DNA from 2 places in the Bacillus sp. J14TS2 genome. Region 1 is predicted to be linked to the other one. Evidence: a T-box and tRNA genes for the amino acid it is inferred to sense, from the RefSeq annotation. Region 1 holds a T-box; the other holds one or more tRNA genes.
The links. A T-box is a leader RNA that pairs with one kind of tRNA and senses whether it is charged. The one in region 1 lies ahead of KI375_RS07675 (valine--tRNA ligase), so its partner is inferred to be a tRNA-Val.

Region 1 (7,655 bases):
TTGTAGAACCTGTAGCCGGAAATATGGGAGTAGTCCCTCCTAAGCCTGGGTTTTTACAAGGACTTCGTGAGCTGACGGATGAATATGGTTCGCTTCTCATTTTTGATGAAGTGATGACTGGGTTCCGAGTAGGTTATAACTGTGCTCAAGGGTATTTCGGTATTCTTCCTGATTTAACTTGTTTAGGTAAGGTAATAGGCGGGGGACTGCCTGTAGGAGCTTTTGGTGGTAAAGCTGAGATTATGGAAAAAGTCGCTCCAAGTGGACCAATTTACCAAGCTGGGACTTTGTCTGGAAATCCAATTGCCATGACTGCCGGCTATGAAACACTCATTCAATTAACACCTGAATCCTACCAGGAGTTTGTCCGAAAAGGGGATATGTTAGAAGCGGGATTAAAAACAGCCGCAGAAAAGCATCATATTCCCCATACGATTAACCGAGCTGGCTCGATGATTGGTCTCTTTTTCACGAATGAAGATGTATATAATTTTGATAAGGCAAAGACGTCTGATCTGCAATTATTTGCAGCCTATTATAAAGAAATGGCTAATCAAGGTGTCTTTTTGCCACCATCTCAATTCGAGGGTATTTTTCTTTCTACAGCTCACTCTGACGAGGATATTGAAATGACAATACATGCGGCGGAACGGACATTTGCAAAATTAAAAAATTAAAGAAGATGTTCAAAAAGGTTGGTAAAAATGATACTTCGAATTTCTTCTTCCTTTTTGAACACGCATTTTAAAGAAAAAGAATGGCACTCAACGCCATTCTTTTTCTTTTTTCATAAATAACCAATAACGGTCATAGAGTATAGGGAGTAATATTTTCATTGGAACGAAAGGAGGAATGAATTTGCCTGATCGCCAACAAACATCGCTTAAATTTCCATTGGAGGAAACGGTTTGGTTTGAAAAAGGACATGAAGTTGAGGATCTTTTATCCATTTCATTGGATCCTACTATTAACATACTGGATGAAGAAGAATTTGTTGTATTAAAAGGAACCCTTGAACTAAGTGGAGAGTATAATCATTCTCCTGGAAATGATACGGTGATGGAAGATCCAGAGAGTAATAGGCATTATATACAAAATGTAGAAATCAGAAATAATGAAATTGGTGAATTTTCTCACCGCTTTCCTATTGATATCACAATCCCGAAAAGAAGGATTGCCGATATTGGAGAATTGGAGATTGAGATTTACTCATTCGATTATGCTTTACCAGAAAAGAATCGCCTCCAAGTACTTGCAGATATTTATATTAACGGCTTATATGAGGATAAGGAAGAAGTGATCTTAGATGCTGCTTCATTACAGGAAGCAAGTGAATCGATCGAATCGACTGAACCGTTATTGGAGGAAGAAGACAGACAAGAGTTAAATCAGGTGGTAGCGGACGAAACTTTACCTGAGGAAGATGATGATCAGGATGCAGAAAGGGAAGAAGAAAGAGAAGAAGTTGCGATTGAGGTCTTCCAAGAGACAGAAGATACTGAGGAACTAAAAACTTCCTCAGAAAATGAAAATGAGTTATATGAATCGTTTGAGGTGGAAGCAAGAATTTTACCTGAGCTCGAAGAAAATAATGATGAGAAAGAAGAGAATCTGTCTCCCTTCCAGCATCAGCTTCCAAATCTGCATGAAAAAACGCCAGAAGCGAGTGATCCAAATCAGGTGATAGAAATAAAAGCAGAGGAGGAGGACGAGGGGAATTTAGCACCAAGTGGCTTAACTGATTTGGATGCAAGAACAGATGTAGACACTCCTGAAGAGCAACAGACGGAACAAGAGGATGAATTACAAGAGGTAGAAAAAACACTTTCAACTTTGTTTCGCCAAGTACCAAAGCTAACATTGGACGCGTTTAAAGAGGAAAGTAACGTTCAGGAGGAAGAGCAGCGGGAGCCAGAATCATCGTCCATTTATTTTGAAGAATCATCTTCCCAAGCGGTTGAATCAAGTGGCCTCATGGAGTCCAAGGAAGAGATGAGCAGCAAGAAAAAGAAAAAGAAAGATAAGTACCAATCGATTTCATTTGCTGATTTTTTTGCTAGAAAAGAGGAAGAATCTGTTAGCAAAATGAGAGTTCGTTTAGTCCAGCAAGGTGATTCTATTGAAAATTTGGCAGAACAATATAATTGCACCACGCAACAATTATTAAGAGCAAATCAATTAAATGAAAGTGATGAAGTACATGAGGGACAGGTATTGTATATTCCCACAAAAATTCATCCATTGAAAAGAAAGTAGAGGATGACAGCTGTCGTCCTCCCTTTTTCTGATTGCTAACTATTGTGGAGAAATAATTAAGGTTAGGCTTAGGGAATGAGAGTAAAATGGGTGATGCTATGGATAATAAACCATCAAAAAAAATAGAGAGTTTAGTAGAGTTGTATGGGTTAACATTACGATTTGCGGAAAAGCAGGGAAAGGTTTTTAAAGTATATACAGATAAAGGAGAATTTGCTTTAAAACGAATGGTTGCCAAACACGGATTAGATTTCTTATCCTATATTCAACAATTATACCAACAAGGATATAATCGTATTGTCCCTATTTATCCAACTTTAGATGGTCGCTATGCTATTTTGCAAGGAAATTCCCTTTATTACTTAATGCCATGGTTGGACAATAAAGAGAGAGAAGGACATGTACAAAAGCATCTTGATCTTTTCCGTGAATTAGCACGGCTTCATTCGATAACCGTACGCGAAGTCCCTGTTCGGGCAGAAGAGCGAGAAGAGCATTTTGAACGGATGGGTACTCGATGGGAGCTAGAACAAGATGTATTAGAAAAATTTATCCAACAAAGTGAAAGGCAAATGTATATGTCACCGTTTCAAGTTCTATTTTGTACGATCTACAGTGAAATTGCAGGGGGCCAACGTTACGCCATTAACAAGTTAAAAGAGTGGCATGAATCGACTTCTGAAGACACCACAGCTAGAAGTGTCGTCATTCACGGGAAATTATCGAATGAACATTTTCTTTATGACCATAATGGGATTGGATATTTTACTAATTTTGAACGAACGGGAGTTGCTTCCCCTATCCATGATTTATTGCCTTTCTTGGATCGCGCCTTCCAAACGCGCCCTAAGGCATTTGACCACGGAATGGAATGGTTAGATGCTTATTTCCGTTATTTTCCCTTTACTGCGGATGAAATGCTTTTGTTTTTAAGCTATTTGGCTTATCCAAGCTCTGTCTTCGCCACCATTGAGCAATACTTTGCTAGTGAAAAAGAAAAGAATGAAATGAAGCTTGTTCAACAATTACAGAGACAGTATTGGCGAATGAAAAATACAGAGTATGTTGTGATGAAATTGGAAGAGCGAGAGCAACGAAAGAAAGAACAGAATACAGCGCCCCCTTCCGAGTAAAGAGTGGAAGGGGCTTTTAGATCCATTCAAAATGTAAGCTAAATGCTGCTGTAATTAAGATAATTAACAGAAAAACATCTAAAATAGTCGGGAAAATAAGTGTGCGAATACCTTGGAAAATACAAATGGGTATAACGAGTTGGCGACAGATTGCCTTCAGATTTCTCATCGAATTTTGAAAAGCATACGTATTAAATTTTCTCTTCATATCCTCACCTTCTATCTAATGACTTTACCTTAATTTATGTAGAGGTGTTTTATTCTGTGCCTAATCTTCCATAATAGTCCACCAAACAATCTGTCCTCACATTTCTTAATTAAGTAGCTTGCATAATCATTTCAGATGATTAAAGAAGGAGCGATTGTTATGACGATTTCTGGTAAAGATTTTATCAACAGAATCGATCATTTAAAAAGTGATATCTGGGTTGATGGTAATAAAATAGTGGGAAAGGTGTCAGAGCATCCTGCCTTTCGAGGAGTCATGAAAAGCAAAGCCCAGTTATTTGATATGCAAAATGATCCTGCTTTAAGAGATGTGTTTACGTTCATTTCTCCGAAAACAGAAGAAAGGGTAAGTTTTTCCTACCATCAACCGAAAACGAAGGATGATTTATTATTTCGTCAAAGAGCAACAGAGCTGTGGGCTCAGAAGAATTTTGGCTTATTAGGCCGATCTCCTGATTACGTAAATACCGGAATGATGGTATTGGCTGCTGCCCACCAGCTTTTTGGTGCAAAGGATAAAAAATTGGGTGAACATATTCTCCAAAATTATGAAGCTGCGATGGATCAGGATCTTACTTTTACACATACCTTTATCAATCCTCAAGTGAACCGGTCTATTAGTTATTTAGAGGATTCAGATTCAGAAGCAAATATTGCGGCAAAGGTCATTGGTGAGAACAGCGAAGGAATTATAATTCAAGGCGCTAGATTGTTAGCAACACAAGGAGGGATAACCGATGAAATCTTGGTTTTACCAGCTGGGGGTAATTTTATTGAAGATGCTTATATCTATGGGTTTACAGTCCCTTCAAATGCACAAGGTTTAAAGTTCATCTGCCGAGAATCATTTGTGAACGATGAAGGCTCCTCTTTCAATTATCCTCTTGGATCACTATTTGAAGAGATGGATTCGATCGTCGTATTTGATCATGTTCTAGTTCCTTGGGAAAAAGTCTTTTTATACAAGGATATAAATATTGCGCATCAATTTTTTTCAGAGGCTAATTTCAATACGATGCTACTGTTTCAGGCAGTTGTGAGAATGATTGTAAAAACAGAATTTATATTAGGATTAGCAGAATCCGTAGTAGAAGCCATTAATATTGGAGAATACCAGCATATACAAGATAAAATGAGTGAGATTATCGCAGCACTTGAAATTATGAAAGGACTTCATTTGTCTTCACAAGTGAACGCGGAATTGGATAAATGGGGAACGATGATTCCAGATGCAAAACCATTACAAGTTGCCATTCACTATTACCCAAGGATATATCCTCGTTTGGTTGAAATTCTGCAATTATTAGGTGGAAGCGGACTTATTTTACTTCCAACTGAAAAAAGTTTTGAATCCCCTATTCGTAAGTATATTGATACTTATTTACAAGGCTCCAATTCTTCTGCTGAAGATCGTGTCAGGTTATTTCGGCTAGTCTGGGATTTATGCATGAGTGCATTTGGAACAAGACAAACTCATTATGAACGATTCTTTTTTGGTGATCCAGTCCGATTGGCTATGGGTCTTTACAATGGGTATCCCAAAAATGAGTATATGAAGAGGGTAGGAACGTTTCTTAGGGAGAATAAATAATAGAAGTAGAAAGAGGATGGGCAAAAAGCATGAAAAGAATGCTATTTTAGTACTAATGTCGGCGGTCACAGCAATTGCCATCAACGTCTGTAAATTAAAATTAACTATGTAGGAGTAATTTTTTTAGAAATAGCCTAAAATGCAAATGAACATGAAAAATGATTGACATCATCCCCCTTTATTCGCTACTATAGAGTAAATCAAATTGTATAAATGCTTTGATAGGGAAGAGTACTTTGGATCGTTACTTACAGAGAGGAAAATCAGTGGTGTGAGATTTTCTAAGTAGCCCTAAAGGAAGGTCGCCCTTGAGCAGCTTTCATGAATTGGATAGTTAGTGCTTGTTCAAATAAAAGGATACAAAACAAAGAAATTACGGTGTGCTGTCTCGAGTTAAGGAAAAGCAAACCACAAAAATTTCGTATCCGACTTTTTGGATCTCCCTAATAGTGAAGGCCGGCAAAATTGTCGTTAATTTATGAAGTGCTAGGCCTTTATAGTGTAGAATGGGCTTAAGCAAAAAGGTGGTACCGCGAATCTGCTCTCTTCGTCCTTTTGACGAAGGGGGCTTTTTGTATTTAAAAAGGATGTCAGCAGCCTTAGTGAATTGTGAAAAGGAGAATTCAAATGGAAAATATAACGATGTCGACAAAATATGAACCACAGAAAATTGAACAAGGACGATACGACTGGTGGGTGGAAGGGAAGTTTTTTGAAGCACTAAATGATGTAAATAAGGAATCTTACACGATCGTAATCCCTCCCCCGAATGTTACGGGAAAACTTCATTTGGGGCATGCTTGGGATACAACTTTACAAGATATTTTAACACGGATGAAAAGAATGCAGGGGTATGATGTTCTATGGTTACCTGGAATGGATCATGCTGGGATTGCTACACAAGCGAAAGTAGAGGAAAAGCTGCGTGAAGAGGGAAAAAGCCGATATGATCTTGGAAGAGAGAAGTTTTTAGCAGAAACTTGGAAGTGGAAAGAAGAATATGCCGATTTTATCCGCAAGCAATGGGCGAAACTAGGGCTTGGCCTTGATTATTCGAAAGAGCGATTTACTTTAGATGAGGGGCTATCTAAAGCAGTTCATGAAGTATTTGTCACGCTGTACAAAGAAGGTCTCATTTACCGAGGAGAATATATTATTAATTGGGACCCAGCAACAAAAACAGCCTTATCTGATATTGAAGTCATTCATAAAGATGTTCAAGGAGCCTTTTACCATATGAACTATCCACTTACAGATGGTTCAGGATTTATTGAGATTGCCACAACGAGACCTGAAACGATGCTTGGAGATACAGCTGTAGCGGTCCACCCAAGCGATGAGCGCTATCAGCATTTAATTGGAAAGACAGTGAAGCTTCCGATTGTAGAGCGGGAAATTCCCATCGTAGCTGACCATTATGTTGATATGGAGTTTGGTTCAGGTGCTGTTAAAATTACACCAGCTCATGATCCGAATGACTTTGAAGTTGGAAATCGCCATAATTTAGAGCGTGTACTCGTCATGAATGAAGATGGGACAATGAATGAGAATGCTGGCAAATATCAAGGCATGGATCGTTTTGAATGCCGTAAACAAATCGTAAAAGATTTACAAGCAGCTGGAGTACTATTTGAGATTGAAGACCATCTTCATTCTGTTGGTCATTCAGAACGCAGTGGTGCCGTTGTAGAGCCATATTTATCCACACAATGGTTTGTTAAAATGCAACCATTAGCTGAAAAGGCGATCGAACTTCAACAAAGTGAAGAAAAAGTTCATTTTGTTCCTGAGCGTTTTGAAAAAACCTATATGCACTGGATGGAGAATATTCATGATTGGTGTATTTCTCGTCAGCTGTGGTGGGGACATAGAATACCGGCCTGGTATCAAAAAGAAACAGGGGAAATTTATGTAGGACATGAAGCACCGGCAGATGGAGAAAACTGGGAACAAGAACAAGATGTATTAGATACATGGTTTAGCTCCGCTCTCTGGCCTTTTTCCACAATGGGTTGGCCTGATACAGAGGCGGAAGACTTCAAACATTATTATCCAACTGATTGTTTAGTAACAGGATACGATATTATTTCCTTCTGGGTATCGCGAATGATTTTCCAGGCGAAGAAATTTACAGATCAACGTCCTTTTAAAGATGTTTTAATTCATGGATTAATTCGTGCTGAAGACGGACGTAAGATGAGTAAATCGCTTGGAAATGGGATCGATCCAATGGATATCATTGACAAATATGGTGCTGACACACTTCGCTATTTTTTAGCAACAGGCAGCTCACCAGGTCAAGACTTACGTTTCAGCATGGAAAAAATTGAATCAATCTGGAATTTTGCCAATAAAATTTGGAATGCCTCCAGATTCGCCTTGATGAATATGGATGGAATGACGTATGAAGAAATTGATTTAAATGGTGAGCAGTCTGTAGCGGATAA
Region 2 (7,655 bases), on a different contig from region 1:
CACTCTATTTTCCTCAGGTAAGCTTTCAGTTAATTTCAGTGAGACAAACGTAACAAGAAGAATCCCGACAAAACCCAATGTAACAAACACGCCTTTCCAATTGGTGAACAATAAAATACTACTGCCTGCAACTGGAGCTAGAATTGGCGCTAAATTGTTAATGAGCATTAGTAATGAAAAAAACTTAGTTAATTCCCGCCCTTGATATAAGTCGCGCACAATAGCACGAGAAATAACAATGCCGCCAGCAGCGGCGAAGCCTTGAGTAAAGCGGGCAGTGATAAACGTTGAGATATTTGGTGCAAAAGCACAGAAAATAGATGCGATAAAGTATAGGAAGAGAAATAGTAATAATGGTTTTCGTCTTCCTTGAACATCACTCATCGGTCCAATAATTACTTGGCCAAATCCAAGACCAAGTAAGCAAGCAGTTAAACTAAATTGGACAAGAGAAGCGTTTGTATGAAAATCTTGTGTTATAGTTGGAAATGAAGGCAAGTACATATCAATGGTAAGGGGGCCTAAAGCTGCCAACGACCCAAGTAATAATGCCAACTTCATTCTTGAATTTTTATCGAAACGTTTCAAATTAGTAACACCTTTCCTCTAACATTAGTAAGTTTTGACCATAAAAAAAAGAGATTTATAGAAACTCTCAGAAAAATAACCGGATTCTATTATTCTTTAGACATTATACGATAGTCTTTCGGGAAAGGAAATGTTTAGTGATCACGCATCTACAGATATCCGAAAGAAACAAGGAAAATCTCGGCATGGTTTTGCGCTAGACTTTCCTTTGAGTCTGGTAAAAGGGTGTATTGTTAATGTAATTGATCAACTATGTGATTTATCTCTCAATAAGTTCTGTTATTTGCATGGGATTGTCTAATTTAGGAAAGCCAGTAATTTTTTCACTTATAAAATCTGGTTGAAACCATGTTGCTTGATAAGCCTTTAGACCGACTTTTGAAGCACCATATAATTCGTTTGAGCCACCATCACCAATAAAAAGAGAGCGTTCAGGGGAAACCTCTAGACACTGACATGCCATCAAATATATTTTAGCATTTGGTTTTGCTTGCTTTACTTTATATGAAAAAACTACTTCATCAAAAAAGTTGGCTAATGGAGAATCTTCCCATCCGACGACTTCCTCTGCTGTACAATTGCTAATTAAACCAACTTTTATATCTTTGTCCTTCAATATTTGTAGCACTTGGAGTATTTCAGTGTCTATTTCTTTAAAAGGAACCAATTTTGCCTCCAATCTCCGCTGATGAATCTCTTCAATTACATTTTCATTTATTGGCTTATCAAGAGATTGCAATATATCCTTAAGGCAGCTTTGATGATCGAGGAAAGTACCATCCATTCTTTTTTCTCTTCTGGCAGACCATGCTTTTTTAAAGATTTTTGCGTCTATTCCTAACTCTGCACTGGAGTATGTTGCTTTCCTCTGATTATTTTGCCATTCCGTAATCAGTGTTTCATATAAATCAAAAAATATTGCCTCAACCATCAAAAACCCTCCTAACCTTGTAATAGACTCTCTGCATTCACCGAGTTAGATGGTACAAGGTTTTCTTGTACTATTTTTTATTTCTCCTCCTACCCAGGAGTCGCCACCTTCCACTCCAATCACTGAGATAATCTCTTGCTCACGGAAATCAACCACGCACTATCTTGGTAGACGATGTTTACAGAAACATTCTTTTTTTGAAAAAATAAACTTGTGACGCTTTTTTGACATGTCTTTTTTTGATAAGAGCCTCGATTCCCAGCAAGCTTTTGGTCATTCGGCGGATTGACACCTTGGAATTCCGAGAGTCTATTGTATAGTGAACAATATGTATTTTAATTGATATCCCCTAAATAAACAGGAAGATTATTCCCTCCAACATGATCAAGAACATACTGGCGCATGGATTGAGGATAGAGCCTATAGTTTAATAATTCCGTTAAAGGCAGCCACTCCACACTGATTTGCCCATCATCAGGCGAGCTGCCATTTCCTACATTATTAGAATTTCCCTTAATTTGACACAAAAACATATATTCAATTTGATGCACATCTGAATCAAAGGTAAAATGTTCATGATTTTTTCCAATATATTCACGGATAAATAGTAAATAATCAATCTTTACACTTGCGTTGACTTCTTCTACACATTCTCTTTCTAATGCTTCATGAAGCGTTTCTCCATGCTCTTGGCCGCCACCTGGTAAAATATAATAAACCCCATCGATATCCTGTTTTTTGATTGCCAACAATTGTCCATCTTGAATAATAATCGCTTTTGCCGAATTTCTTATGTTCATCGTATCCCTCCACTGTCTATCTTACACCAGAAAAATAAAAAAATGCTTGATCAAGGGGATTTTTCAAACAAATTATAAATATGCTAGAGATGGAATAATCCAAAGCTATGAAGTTGAGATTATAAGTCTATAAAAACACATTATCGGTTTGCCAATGTAAGCTGATAAAAAAGTTGAGAACCCTTATAGCCAGTTTTTATAAACCCGTATTTTTCATATAATTTTACTGCACTTTTTTGGTAGGTAACCGTATCAAGAAGAATTTCTCCATATTCCTGTTGCTTTGCATGTTCAATCACATGTCGTAACAGCATTTGACCTATTCCTTTTCCACGAAAGGGTGGTAGCAGGTACATACGCTTCAGAGTTCCTGTATATTGGGTATCCTCTCTTAAAGCTGAGGTCCCAATTAAGTTCCCGTTATCAATAGCAATCCAAAATCCTCCTCGGCCTCCATAGATGTGAGATATCTTATCCAAGTCGACGTCTAGTCTTCGATCATAATCAAAACCAAACTCTTGATGAACATTAATAACCAATTGCTTAACCGATTCAGCATATATTTCAGTAAATGGCAAAATTTCAACAGACATATTAACCTCCAATGACTATGATAGAGGAACTTATCTCGATAATTTTTGATTGCAAAATTCTGTCCATATGTCGAGCTCTTAACAATTGTTCCTTAAATCGTTTATTAATATCCTATTAATTCCATATATTAACAACCGGTTCACTCGTTTCAATTCTTACTTTACTTTCCTTCAAAAAATCGACACTCCATTGGTCTAAGTTTGATACATCCCAACTTCGATAACAGCCTATATAAACAATTATTTCTCTTAATTGTAGAAAAATTGGAATCTGTTTTAACCATTTTTCATCAAAATAGTTTTCCTCTTTATATCCTTTTAAGAAATGCTCCATAAATGAATGAGCTTGAGATTCCTTACTCGCTTTTCCAGCTTCGCCTCCATAAACATAAACAAAATAATATAAGGGTATAGCAATATCTTCAATAAACCAACTATACTGTGCCTCATCAAAATCAAAAAGAGTGATTATTCCTTTATCCTTTACTAGGAAATTTCCAACTCCTATATCACCGTGAATAAGTCCATAGGAATGCTCATCTTTAGTAAAACTGGATTGGATTTTTTCAATGAGTTTGTCACGAGATTGATAAATTAAATATTGATCTGATGGGACAAACTTTCGAATGTTTTGCAGATAATAATTCTGGTTCCAGTCGTGCCTCCGAATAGATTCATCCTTTGGTTTATAGCTTTTTGATAAGGAATGGATTTTCCCCATAATCTTACCAAGGTTGTAGTATAGATTTGTATCACTTAGACACTCAGGATAATCAATCTTTGAACCTTCTGCTTTTATAAAAGATGTCACAATGAAATTCACATCGGATTTATCAATTACCTCTACATAATCACCTTGTGTAGATGGGATGGGACTAGATACAGAGACACCGTTTTTCGCTAAATAAAGAAGCCAATCAATTTCTCCCTTTACTGCATTTACACTACGATGAGCATTAGGAGTAAACCTTAATATGTAATCTTGATCATTTTTTGAGTACTCATATATAAAATTCTGCCAATTGCCAATATGGGTTAAATCACTCATTTCAATACCAAATCTAATTGCTCCAATGGATTGAATTTCTTGAGTGAATGCTTCAATAATCTTTTGATCCATAGATGGATACCTCACTAATTTAGTTTATATATTACTAATTCGAGGTACCAATACTAATTTCCTTCAACTAACAGCCCGATTGAGTTACAAGAAGGGGAAACTTCCCAGCAAATCGTATATACCGATATTGTTCTTATAATATGGAATGAAAAGAGAGGAATAGCTGGATTCCTCTCTAATCACTTTTTATTGTTTAAAGATAAACTGTTCTCTAAATTTTCGTGGATGTTTGCTTTCTTCATTTTTGTTTGTCCAAGTTATGATCACTATCAACTTCGAAGCCTTAGTATATAAAGGAAAATTATAATGATGAAAGTTAGTATCCAGCAGCTCATCTTGTGGGTAATCAGCGGTAAATAGTTCATATTGTTTTGTTGAATTTGGATCATCCCTGTATGCTTCAATCCTAACTAATTTAGGGTTTTCTCTGCCAATGTTTTGATGTCCATACTGTAAACACTATACAAATCTGGATTTCTTGATTTGTTAAGATTTGGATCTTCGTCATCTGCTTTTGCAATGACCACTTTCCAGTGCTTTGAAGATTCAGTTGAAGGTAGTTTCTCCAGAGTAGTTGCTAAAGAATTAGTGGGTAGTAATGTTACTAGTAAAACTATATAAAATAGAAGCATTGCTACCTTTTTCATTTCATCACACACCTTTTTCGTAGTTGCTATTAGTTTGATTTAAAAGAATTATATTTATTCTCAAGCAATGTTAATTCATCACTCTGGAAAGAGTTATGAAGTTAAGTAGTGAGCTCTAGACTCTGTATAGCACAAATAAAAGCTGTTATTGTGACAGTGTTATGTGCTACTATATATAGGCATCAAGAAAGGATGATCACTATAAACGCTGAAAAATATGATCTTAATACGATATACATATTAAAGGAGCACCCTGATATAAGCAGTGGTCGGTGTGACAACTGTAATAATGCTGCTTTTCACAGCTACTTACAAGATGGTAAGTTAATTCGCAAATGTAAGTCCTGTGGCATGATGAAAAGTATTTAACCTTATCACAAGATGGAGTCCTTCAGTATTAAATATCTCTACAATAGTTCTCCATCTCCTAATTTTGGACGTATCAAAAAAGCATCTAAATAATAAAGATGCTTTAAATTTAATACCTTCTCTATAATTATTTTATTCATTGATACCTAGACGTATTTCCTCCGCTTCCTCTTGGATTTGGCCAATCAAGGATATAACAGATCCTGCAGTCTGAATCCAACTTCCCACTGCCCCAATCTGACCTTGTTCCGAGTTATTTCCGTGCAGTTCTTGAGTAGTACTTATTGCTTGCAAGGAGTTCCCAATGCCCTGTAAAAGGTTTCCAACAATATTCTCCGCTCTTCCAGCTTCTGTACTATCAAAAAACTCATCTGCCAGTCCTACGAAACTTCCTAAAGCCTGCATCCAAGTTCCCGCAATAACTATTCTTTGTTCAGTCTCTTCGTCAGAACAGCCATAAAGCAACATCCCTGCGAAAACGGTCGAATTACCTGTTGCTTGAATTTCATCTCCGATTTTTTCTAGAGATACTGAACCTTGGCCATCTGCGGCCAATGCACTTCCCGAAGCTTGCAAAACATTGCCTATCAGTCGCAATTGATAGCTTTGTGTTTCATTTAAATGTAATTGAGGAGTATTGCCGATGGCCGCTTGTATAGTTCCAATTGTTGAGAGAAAATAACCGATTATTTCCTTCAAATGATTATTCATGTATATTCAATCCAACTCATTTTCATTTCTAATACATTCTATTCTTAAACCGATTATTCAGTTCATTCCTTCCATCAACCGTAGCATACTGCAACTTATCCATAGGGTAGGAGTTTTCCGCATTAACGGGCAGAAATATCTCCACCTCCAAGCAAATTTAGCCTTTGATCCTCAAAAATTCAGTGGGGATGAAGATACACCGTCCTTAGAATCAAGTTTGCCTTAAATCCTTCTACTTTCAACATCTTACACTCCGGAATTTGAAAGTGTTGACTTAAAATTATTTATCTAGTATAATTAATCTTGTCTTTACATAATATGTTGATTCTGTAGCTCAGCTGGGAGAGCGCCACCTTGACAGGGTGGAGGTCGCTGGTTCGAGACCAGTCAGAATCACTACGGATCGTCAAACGTTAATATAATAGCGTTTGACGTTTTTTGGTCTAGGAGATTATAAAATGAAACTTCAATCAGTTAAAGGCATAGGATGTGCTAGTGCAGACATGATGATTGTTATCACGAACTCCGGCTGAGAAAGATGGTCTAGGAATTGATGATGTTTTTTATTCAAAATTGTTATCAATCAAAATTTTTTTATAAATGTCAGACACCAAAAAATCCTCAAACGATAAGTGGTTTTTTATAGGCGAACTTGGAGGAAATAGCTTTCCTAAAGGATAAATTAGATTTATATCGAATTTCAAAATTATAGTTAATAGTTGCAATTAACATTTAATAGGAGAAGGAAACGATGAGTAAATATGACTTTTTATCAATAGCAGCAGTGGTTATTAATATCCTTGTCTTTTTTATTTTTCGTGGTCCGAATGTAAATGGATTTATTTTGGCTGCCGCTATGGGGATCATTGCAATTTTTGGTATTTTCGTTGCCCTTCGCTCAAAATACGTTGCATTGTATATTATTATAAATGTGATGATATTAATATCTTTACTAGTTCTTATTTTTGCTTTACTCGTAAGCTATGGCAGAGTTATGAACGAGTAAAATTTTATACATAGAATTTCTTCCATCCTTCAAATTTCAACGAATATGAATTTTTACAGTGTCGCTGTGCCTCTTAATGCGGAAGAAAGGAGCACAAACGAGATACAAAAACAAGATTTAAAATTTGAAGTTTTGCTCAAGACCCAAATGGAAATAATACAAATAACTAGGCATTGAGGAGGTCTAAAGAATGAGTCTACTTTATATCAAAGCGATGGAAGTCTTTAAAAAAGATGCAGAGCGTCAGAATAGAGAAGGACCTCAAGATATTAAACCTTATATAAAAAATAAATGGCGAAAAAATAGGTATTAACAAGTATGAACGAGAATTGAAAGGCATTGAATGACACGCGAGAGGTCGTTCAATGCCTTTTGTGTTATAGAAAAAGGCACTATACAAAAATACGATAAGGGTCGCTATGGTGAACGTAAATGAACAAAGCATCTAATAAAGGGAGATAAAACTGGACAAATCTATATGATATAATGAAAACCACAATCTATAAGATTTGTTACTTCTGTGAACTCACCACCAATAGATTCTTCACTTGATTGAATAAAAAAGGAGAGAAGTCGATTATATGGTGAAGTATAAAGTATTAGCCTTAGATTTAGATGAAACCGTCCTAACCCGCAATAAAGGCGTATCTGGAGCAAATAAGCAGTGGATAAAACGAGCAGCTGATGCTGGTGTTGTCGTCGTTTTGACAACAGGTCGAGGATTACAAAGAGTTGAACGAATTCGTCAAGAATTAGGTTTAGAGTCACCAATGGTACTTGCCAATGGAGCTGAGATCTGGAGTAAACCTGGAGAACTTGTGAAAAGGTTTTATATTGAGCAAAAGGATATTCGCATGTTGCATGCAATGGCTCTTGAATCTGGGGGAACA

Region 2: it has a tRNA-Val gene. The T-box ahead of KI375_RS07675 (valine--tRNA ligase) is inferred to sense a tRNA for this amino acid. The anticodon was not compared.

Annotation. Positions count from the first base shown of each region.
Region 1 covers NZ_BORE01000004.1:131,204-138,858, reverse strand. The annotation lists gene hemL (glutamate-1-semialdehyde 2,1-aminomutase) at 1-677, shown strand, start outside; gene KI375_RS07695 (LysM peptidoglycan-binding domain-containing protein) at 859-2,256, shown strand; gene ysxE (spore coat protein YsxE) at 2,343-3,389, shown strand; gene KI375_RS07685 (hypothetical protein) at 3,406-3,558, opposite strand; gene hpaB (4-hydroxyphenylacetate 3-monooxygenase, oxygenase component) at 3,757-5,208, shown strand; T-box leader at 5,418-5,766, shown strand; gene KI375_RS07675 (valine--tRNA ligase) at 5,836-7,655, shown strand, end outside.
Region 2 covers NZ_BORE01000019.1:25,635-33,289, forward strand. The annotation lists gene KI375_RS22815 (Bcr/CflA family multidrug efflux MFS transporter) at 1-588, opposite strand, end outside; gene KI375_RS22820 (HAD family hydrolase) at 848-1,519, opposite strand; gene KI375_RS22825 (NUDIX domain-containing protein) at 1,855-2,319, opposite strand; gene KI375_RS22830 (GNAT family N-acetyltransferase) at 2,460-2,912, opposite strand; gene KI375_RS22835 (phosphotransferase enzyme family protein) at 3,028-4,032, opposite strand; gene KI375_RS22840 (hypothetical protein) at 4,443-4,679, opposite strand; gene KI375_RS28140 (DUF8096 family protein) at 4,872-5,048, shown strand; gene KI375_RS22845 (DUF6944 family repetitive protein) at 5,181-5,759, opposite strand; tRNA gene KI375_RS22850 (tRNA-Val) at 6,083-6,155, shown strand; gene KI375_RS22855 (hypothetical protein) at 6,511-6,765, shown strand; gene KI375_RS27720 (hypothetical protein) at 6,956-7,078, shown strand; gene KI375_RS22860 (Cof-type HAD-IIB family hydrolase) at 7,347-7,655, shown strand, end outside.